Regions from separate parts of the Paenibacillus sp. J31R34 genome, predicted to be linked through region 1. Evidence: predicted binding sites of a transcription regulator. Region 1 holds the regulator's gene; each other region holds the start of a gene.
The links. The regulator LexA, encoded in region 1, represses DNA repair genes until DNA is damaged. The targets are predictions, from matches to a motif close to CGAACATATGTTCG.
Positions count from the first base shown of each region.

Region 2: AC50YG_RS23805 (YolD-like family protein) is a predicted target of LexA. The motif match lies at 1,029-1,042, and genes of this name have one in related genera.
Region 3: AC50YG_RS11375 (YhjD family protein) is a predicted target of LexA. The motif match lies at 1,363-1,376, and genes of this name have one in related genera.
Region 4: addB (helicase-exonuclease AddAB subunit AddB) is a predicted target of LexA. The motif match lies at 1,280-1,293, and genes of this name have one in related genera.

Region 1 is NZ_JBXENU010000001.1:655,318-657,526, reverse strand. Features, by position in the region: gene AC50YG_RS02795 (LysM peptidoglycan-binding domain-containing protein) at 220-600, opposite strand; gene lexA (transcriptional repressor LexA) at 836-1,456, shown strand.
Region 2 is NZ_JBXENU010000009.1:280,545-282,753, reverse strand. Features, by position in the region: gene AC50YG_RS23810 (hypothetical protein) at 1-603, shown strand, start outside; gene AC50YG_RS23805 (YolD-like family protein) at 664-996, opposite strand; gene AC50YG_RS23800 (hypothetical protein) at 1,209-1,856, shown strand; gene AC50YG_RS23795 (accessory gene regulator B family protein) at 1,858-2,209, shown strand, end outside.
Region 3 is NZ_JBXENU010000003.1:445,844-448,052, forward strand. Features, by position in the region: gene AC50YG_RS11370 (DNA polymerase IV) at 1-976, opposite strand, end outside; gene AC50YG_RS11375 (YhjD family protein) at 973-1,344, opposite strand; partial or broken gene AC50YG_RS11380 (transposase) at 1,840-2,001, opposite strand.
Region 4 is NZ_JBXENU010000004.1:396,014-398,222, reverse strand. Features, by position in the region: gene addB (helicase-exonuclease AddAB subunit AddB) at 1-1,206, opposite strand, end outside; gene AC50YG_RS14480 (class I SAM-dependent rRNA methyltransferase) at 1,359-2,209, opposite strand, start outside.

The DNA of each region.
Region 1 (2,209 bases):
ACGAGAAAATCATATACTTTCCTATATTTCAAGAAAATGGGTGTGTAATTAAATACAGAATAGATCGTACAACGATAATGCTATCATTGTTCCGATCTATTCTGTATTTTAGATAGCGTATTGGCACTTTCTGAGCTCCAAAGTTCAGCTATATGATTTCTATCAAGCAGACACCGTTCTATACAATTCTATACCATAGAGATATTTTGCTTAACGACACTAGGACGAAGGAATGACCAGCTTCTGCCCAGGCCATATATCTGGTGACGACAGCTGGTTGCGCTCCCGTATTTGAAAGACGGACCAACGTATATCATCAGAACTGTCCGAATATTTACGTGCAATCTCCCATAATGTATCGCCTTGTGCGACTACTACCGTCTGCTCTCCAGCAGACGCTGGTGCAACATGATTCACTGAAGCTTCTGTACGCACCAATAAAAAACCAGAAAACAATACAATAAACAGGGCCAGACACACTGCCAACTTCAAAGCGTAGTTGCTAACTGCAGCCATGTTGATTTGCGATTTCATCTTTGCCACCTTAACAGGCGCTTTCTCTGAAAAAATAGATTGATAGGATTCTGGATAAATGATCATTGCCCTCACTCCCAAACATTTGTTCTGTTTTGATATTAACACGAACATTTGTTTGTGGTCAACACACAATGCGAACTTTTGTTTTTAGGAACTTATGTTTGTACGAACGGCGGTTCCATGTTATAATTTGAGAAATAAATACTCATATTGCGCTTCTAATGCAGTGCCTGAATCAAAGTTTCAATCAAAAATCTTGTCGCACTCATCATGGAGTGCGTGAACTGGAGTGATCATGTTGTCCAAAGCTTCCAATCGCCAGCAGTCGATTCTGGAATTTATAAAGAACGAAGTTCGCGAGAAGGGTTATCCGCCTTCCGTACGTGAAATTGGAGAAGCAGTTGGACTTGCTTCAAGCTCAACCGTACATGGTCATCTGGACCGTCTGGAGAAGAAAGGACTTATCCGCCGCGATCCGACTAAGCCACGTGCCATCGAGATTTTGGACCAGGAAGATGTCGACGGAATTATACGCCCTGCTGTTACCCATGTACCGATCGTCGGTAAAGTTACTGCAGGTGTGCCGATTACCGCTACCGAGAATATTGAAGAATATTTCCCAATCTCTTCCCATTATGTAGGTGATGATGATGTATTCATTCTTAATGTCATTGGAGAGAGCATGATTGAAGCAGGCATACATAACGGCGACTACGTTATTGTGCGCCAGCAGCAAACCGCTACTAACGGTGATATTGTGGTCGCTATGACTGAGCACGATGAAGCAACGGTCAAAACCTTCTACCGCGAGAAGGATCATATCCGTCTCCAACCTGAGAACGTAACAATGGAACCTATTCGCCTGAAGAATGTTACGATTTTAGGCAAAGTCATTGGCTTGTTCCGGGATTTCCATTAATCGTTTATATTTCATACTCTTCATACATGAAGAAAGCTGCATCCTTGCCCGTATAAGAAACGGGCTGGATGCAGCTTTTTTATTTAGGCAGAGGATTTTTTCTAGCTCTCGAACTTCCTACTCAGACTGCTTCGGTATGACGACACTTCGGATAGCTTGAACAACTAGCTTTGTCCCCCTATAACTAGATCAGACCGAAATCACCTTATGCTTGTGTCACCGTCACTTTGCATCCATGTGCTTATAGAAGCTGTCAAATATATTTCCCAAACTGTCGCCCCTCCAACGCCATACTACCTAACTTGCGCCCAGACTAAGAAGAACCACAAATACTTGTACCAGATCGATTTCCTTTTATTCCATATATGTTTCACCACGCTTTAATCTCCTTTATTAATTATAATATACCTTATAAAAAACATAATGTAATTTATTGTCTATTATTAAAAATAAATCGATAAAAAACACCAAAACAAAGCGCTACTGATGTAGATATCAGTAGCGCTTTGTTTCGACCCTTCCGACTTTTTAAAGTCAGTCATAGGACGTAATCTATTGTTGTATCAATCATTCGCTTTCAAAATGATGATCGAATTCAGCGGGGATCTACACAAACATGTTGTTTTAACAATATAGTGAAGTGCATTTTCCCCCGCTGTCTGAAAATCGATCATTTCTGTTTTAATATCTCTGTCTCTATAATGATATTCGTTTCCCTCTGTTTTACATTTTTAATATAACACAGAAGAAATC
Region 2 (2,209 bases), on a different contig from region 1:
GTGGAGATTACACTTAACCCATCAATTCACTTTGAAACGCTGCAGGCGCTGGCAGAGTCTCCCGTCGTTTTAATCAACGTGTACAACCGTTGCGATTACGTAGAGACGCGATACATCGACAATCCGATTCGTGCGCAGGCTCAAGCAGCAGTTGAGCAATGCAAAGATGCACCGTTCCAGGAGAGTGGGGTCTTCATGCAAGCGAAGGCTGCTTTCGAGTCATTCATCAGCCTAGAATATCGGAATTTCGATTTTTCCGATATGCAGCAGGCTCTACGAGTTAACTTCGAGGGAAAGAAACAAGAGAGGGAAATCCGCCCTAGCTTGCAAGCGGTCAAGCACGGCGTTTCCATTCAACCATATCCGGGGCTGCCAGAGGAACTGGAGCCGTATCACTTTTACATTAGTGAGTCTGGTCACTCTATCATGTGCGTGCTCGAGAAGCATTGGCCAGCAGAAAATCCGGATGATAGGGAAGTTCCTATTCCAGTCAGATATGTACTGGAAAAGGGCTGGAGGAGCGAAGGTGGCTATATTATTGTCGATGCTCCCTATCATTCCACATTCGGCGTTGATATTCCGGAAGAATATGAAGAGTTCTAACAAAACAAGCCCTAGCCATTTGGCCAGGGCTTGTTTTATTTGGAAGTTTAATAATGCGACTCACCAGTCTTCGTATGGCTCTACCCGTTCTATGTCCTCGATTGCATACCAATCATCGTCCACTTTAAAGGCTCCGCGCAGATCGGCTAGGGCGTTCACAACGCCCTCCACGCGCAACTCCTCGAATGGATCGTACATTTGTATGCTCAATGGCACGCGATGCTTGTATGACGATCTCAAGGCTATAGATATCAATTCCTTTTCTTGTTCGTCCAACTCGATGCGCTCTCGCCGGTGACGTTCCTTCACAAGACTTAAATAAGCGTTTCGATGCTCTGGCAGTATGATACGGCTGCTCTCCCACAATCCATTACCTGTTAGCTTTTGTCCCATGACCAACGCCTCCTTGATGAATATATTATATGCAAACAAATGTTCTTATATCAAAGGGAATAAATAACTGTCGATGTATAGGACTTGTTATTCATTTAGCATCTTGCTAACCTCGAAGCAAAGTGCAATGATGGATTAAAAGATAAAGCGGCAGCGATCAACCAGACACTCACAGCAAAGACGCTATAGGGCCGTAAAGGGAGACTGTGTTTATGATGGAATTTGTTTGGTCGATGCTATTTTCGGCAATCGAGGGCATTGCGGTTTTTGTTTGGATTCTTTATATTTTTAGGTTCAATCCTCAAAAGTATATTGCTCCAATAATAAAGATAGTGCTTTTGATAACTATTCTAGGTTACCTAATTGAAAAATTCACGGAATACGCTTTTTTAGTGCCGATTATTAACTTGGTTATCACAATATTATTTATAAAATTTATTATTAGGGTGCCTATTGTATGGGCGGTGTTTTCTTCGCTGACAGGGTACTCCGTGTACGGTTCCTTGCAAGCGTCTATTTCGTATCTATCAATGGGGTACTTGTCAATAAACGAGGTGCAGACGGTAGAAGCGAAGGGCTATATACTGCAATTATTATCAGGTGTGATAAGCATCGTTCTGGCGCATGCGCTGTATAAAATAGGTCGAGGGTTTTCCTTTGACTTCACTCGCTTTCAATTCAAGTCTGAGGATATGATTATACTCAGCTTGAGCACGTCGTTTTCGGTAATTTCCAGTGTGATTTTACAAAGTAAAAATTTAGACTTTGCTTTTATCTTCTTCGTTTTATCAGTTGTTGGTTTTATCTACTATGCGAAACGGAAGGAGCGTGAGGAAATTGCTAGAGACTTTGGCGTCTAGGATGGCTGCAAAAATCAAATCAGAGGTGCCAGATCACCCAGTCTCCGAAGGGAAAATGCGAGTAGCGTTGTCGTTTCTCATGAACGTCATACCAATTTTTGTGCTGACATACTTCATCACGCTTTTTACAGGAAAGACACAAGAAGCATTTATAGCTATGTTGGTATTCGCGCAGCTCCGCCAGCTCGCGGGAGGCATACATTTAAAATCAACAGAGGCTTGCATAGTCGTATCAGTGGTTGGCGGGACGCTGCTGTCATTCGTTGATTTCCCACCTATATATATTTACATCATGTCGGGGGCGAGCCTTGTGTTGGCTGCGTTGTATTCTCCAGCCAACATCAAAGGCAAGA
Region 3 (2,209 bases), on a different contig from region 1:
GAAGCTTCATTTGGCGCGAAAATCCGGTGGGAGCTTCGTAGGGGCTGCACATGCAGTTGACCGTGACAACATGGCCCATATATTTTTTGCGGCGGCAATCGCGGCAAACCTCCTCGGTCAGCTCAAGCAGAACGGTATCTACCTCCGAGGGCTCCATATAATCTCGGGGCAAAGTCATCATATGGCCAACCGATTTTGGCGGAGTGTTGAAGGTTTCAGGTGTAACCGGGCTGTCATCGATGCCGTTGGCCGTTCGCCACAGCACCTCGGCATGAATATCGGATTGCTTGCCAAAGCGAAAGCGAAACTGGTCCTTAAGACGCGGAAGCGGCGTTCTGGCAATATCGCCTATTGTATGCATACCAAGACGAGTGAAATGGGTGGTCATGCGTGAGCCGACTCCAAACATTTTATGGACCGGCTGCGGCCACAGCAAAGCTTCGACTTCTGTTTTAGGAAGGGTAAAGATGCCATCCTTATTCTTTTTTGCCCAGATGTCCGTGGCCATTTTAGCAAGCATTTTATTGGAGCTTATGCCCACCCTTATCCATACGCCTGTCTGCAGGAGAACCTTCTGTTGAAGGGCTTTGGCTATCGTAACAGGGTCTCCGAAAAGAGGGAGGCTTGCCGTAATGTCCAGAAACTGCTCATCAATGCTGAAAATTTCAACCAGATTCGTAAACTCCTCATAAATGCCCGTAATCATCATAGAGGCATCGATATAATGCTGCATGCGGGGGCGCAGGACGACAAGCTCCGGACATTTATTTAAAGCGATTCCGAGCCGTTCGGCCGTCGTTATGCCGTATTGCTTAGCAATGGGGCAAGCCGCTAAAATAATACCTGAGCGGCGCTCAACAGAGCCAGCCACAACAACGGGTTTATTTTTACACTCCGGATGGCTGGCTTTCTCAATACTTGCGTAAAAACTTTGACAATCCGCGAGCAATATAACCCTTTCAGTTGCTTCCTTCATTCCAATCGCCTCCGCATATTCATCAGCATGGTCATTAGCTCAGCCTTCACTAAACTTCTCAGCATGGTGAAATGGTGGATATAACCGCGAACTTTATATTCAACATGGACCCCCCGCGCATTCATCTCGGTGTTTAACGCTTTAATATTTCGTTCTTTCATTTGTTTCTTAATGCTTTGCAGTTCAAGATAGATGCGTTGCTCCATTTCATTGAGATAAAAAAGGATATGATTGTAAATAATTTTGTTCCGATACATTTTTAATTCGTTGATGTCTCTAGCTAACATTTCGAGAAGGATTGGCAGCAGGGTATGCTTTTTAATGATTAGCAAATCCTCTTCCGTTTCGATGATTGAATGGACACTCATAGCTACACCACCATGACGCGAACGTTTATTCGTATTCTGTATTATATACCGAATGTATGTTCTCTATGCAAGGTTTCGCAGGCAGGTAATTTCGACCAGCTTGGAAAAAGAATCGAGGTGTTAAAGCTCTGGTTCCTGTGAAAGGAGAATGATACAAAAAAACGTAGGACAAGCTTATGGCTGGGATAGTTGCGTTGAATATATTTTCCCTGTACCATACGCATTTTTGGATCTATATCGAGCAATTGACGTTGTCACCGCGTTAACATGATGAAACAATCGCAAATGAGAGAAATAGCCAGATGACGAATGGAATTCTAGAGGGCATCAACGGAATTGTTCAAGCTTGTTGACAATTGGTAGATTTGTAATTTATATTAAATACAGTAAGCACTAGGTGCTGTAAATCTACTAGTGTAAACTCTCTTGAAACAAAACTTTAACGCAATATTGTTCGTTCCCGTCGAGGAAGAAAATGGAGAGGTGATGGGGTACTTAGTCCCAGTTTTGTACACGCCCTGTCCATTTACGAGTGACATTCATTGTAGTTATGTAGAGCATTTTCAGCAGCGCTTCATCGCTTGGGAAAATGCTTTTTTCTTTAGTGGCTTTGCGATGTTGACGATGGTAGCCCTCGAGCATTTCCGTCGTTGTACTCTTCGCGTCATGCTTTTCATGTTATGCACCGTGTCATATTCCGCCTCCAGCATAAATTGCAGCGTCTCTGCAAACAACTCTTTCAGTGCGAATGCACATTGTCCATCGTTTTGAGATTGTTCTCCTTCACAATCACTTTCACTTGCTCATTACTGAATATCACCATGTATGCCATCCTCTCTAACCAGTCTTTCTAAAGATTATCGAA
Region 4 (2,209 bases), on a different contig from region 1:
ATGATGAACGGTGGTGTGCCTCTGATCAAGGAAATAGGGGATATTGTATTCTTGAAAAACAGCTTCGATATAGTCGCTATAATCTCCCGTATTCCGCACCATAACCGTCATATCGCGCCAGTTTGTTCTATCTTCCCTTACCCGGCGCAGCATATCGCGCGCCAGCAGCTCCACCTCGGTTCGCCGATTTGCTGCCGCATGCAGCGACAGGCCGCATAATGGACTGGCTGCATCCAGCATAGCCGGATTAGAAAGCGCCATTTGCGTCCGGCCCCCGTAGTGGCGCTCCAAATGAGCCAGCATAGGGCTACTGCTGAACCTGCCCGCCGCTTCACCGCCATCGTTTGTTGTACGCCCATGCATGCCGAGCATAATAGGCTCCAGCATTTCAACTCCTAAGCCCTCCGCCAGCTCCTTCAGCTTTACATATGCATCTGCTGTAGGATGAAACAAATCCAGCTCTAATGGCCGCTCTCCAACCTCATAGGTTCGATTCAGCTTAAGTGTAATCGTCACTTTCTTCGCCCTGCTAATAAGCGAGCTAAGCGCGACATATTCTTTTGGCGTAAAGCCATTAAACCCGTCTATCCAAATTTCCGTGTCTCGAATCGTTGAAAATTCGGACAGCCCCGTTGACAGATGAGCCAAATAATCCTCCGAATCCAAATATTGCCCAGCGAGCTCGGTCTCCAGCTTCTCGTATACAAGCTGCAGGTCATGCAGCTTGCGCTTCAGCAAGGCTGAGTCCTGCAGGGCAGAAGCTGCCTCTTCCCTGCGCTCTGCAATCATCGCCGAATTAATGCCATAACGCTTCCATTCGGTCAACAGCTCCCCAAGACGCTCAATGAAGCCCGGTTTTCCCGCTCCATGCTCGAATAGCTCCAGCTGATTGCCCAGCCGCTGTACGATTTTGTAGAGCAGCATATTCTTGCCCTCGTCGCCAATTGGAATAAGCGCTGTTCCTCCGGTTTCCTGCATGACGCGAAGAGCAAGCCTGCGCAGGCTCAGCACCTGCGCCCGAATCATTCCCTGCAAGCCGCTGCCTCGAAGCAGCGTATACTCGGACTGAAAGGTCGCCTGTTCGGGCACGAGCAAAATAAGCGGAGCCCCGTCCGGGTCTGCGCTCAGCCTGCCGCGAATCGCATCCAGGCAATATGTCGTTTTTCCCGCTCCCGAGCGGCCCAGCACTAATTGAAGCGGCATCATGCAGCCCTACCTTCCGTTACGGTTCTATTATCAACCATACTACCATACCCGTAGCCACTTTTCACGAGCTCTTCAAACATACGTTCTTAAATATTTGGCAAAAAAACCTCTTGAACGAGCAAAAAGCATACTCGCCGTTCAAGAGGTTTCCGTTATTTGCTGCGCACCTCAAAGATGGCAAATTTCAAGTAATGCCCTTCTGTTACGCCAAGCAGCTGCGGATGATCCTTGCCTGCCGCCCGCCATTCCACGAGCCGGAGCAGCTTGCCTGCATCAGCTGCGGCCTCCTGGATCGTCTCCAGAAACAAATCAGGACGCATATGGTAGGAGCAGCTCGCCGTTACCAAATAGCCGCCTTCATTCACCAGCTTCATGCCATGCAAGTTAATATCTTTATAGCCGCGGACAGCACCTGCTACCGCATTTTTTGTTTTGGCGAACGCCGGAGGGTCCAAAATGACAACGTCCCAGGTTTGGCCGCCGCCGCTGATCGGCTTGGACGTATCCGTGCCTGCACGGCTGCGCTCCAGACGCTCCTCTAGCCCCTTCGTTTGCAATCTCAAGTAATCAAAAGCATCGGTTACAACAAATTGTACGCGATCGGTAAAGCCGTTGCGTTCCACATTGCGGCGCGCCGTATCAATGGCATGCTCGGAAATGTCCAAGCAGGTCACTTTCTTCGCACCGTATTTACAGGCGTGCAAGGTAAAGCTGCCCGTATGCGCAAAGCATTCCAGCACCGTAGCACCGTCCCAGTAGGGGAAGGTGACCTCTTTGCCATTTGCATTGACTGGAACGAGTTCCCCTGTTGTCTCTGCACTCGCGCTGCTGTCCTCGACAGGCTTCGGCATTAGCTTAATGCCGCTGCGCAGGCCCCAGCCCTTCATCAGCGGAGCGATGGAGGCGCGATTTTCACGCTGATCATAGAAATAGCCTGTCTTCTGGCCCTCCACAATATCAACCTCAAGCTTAAGCCCATTTTCTTCGATTTCCAAAATCGCCG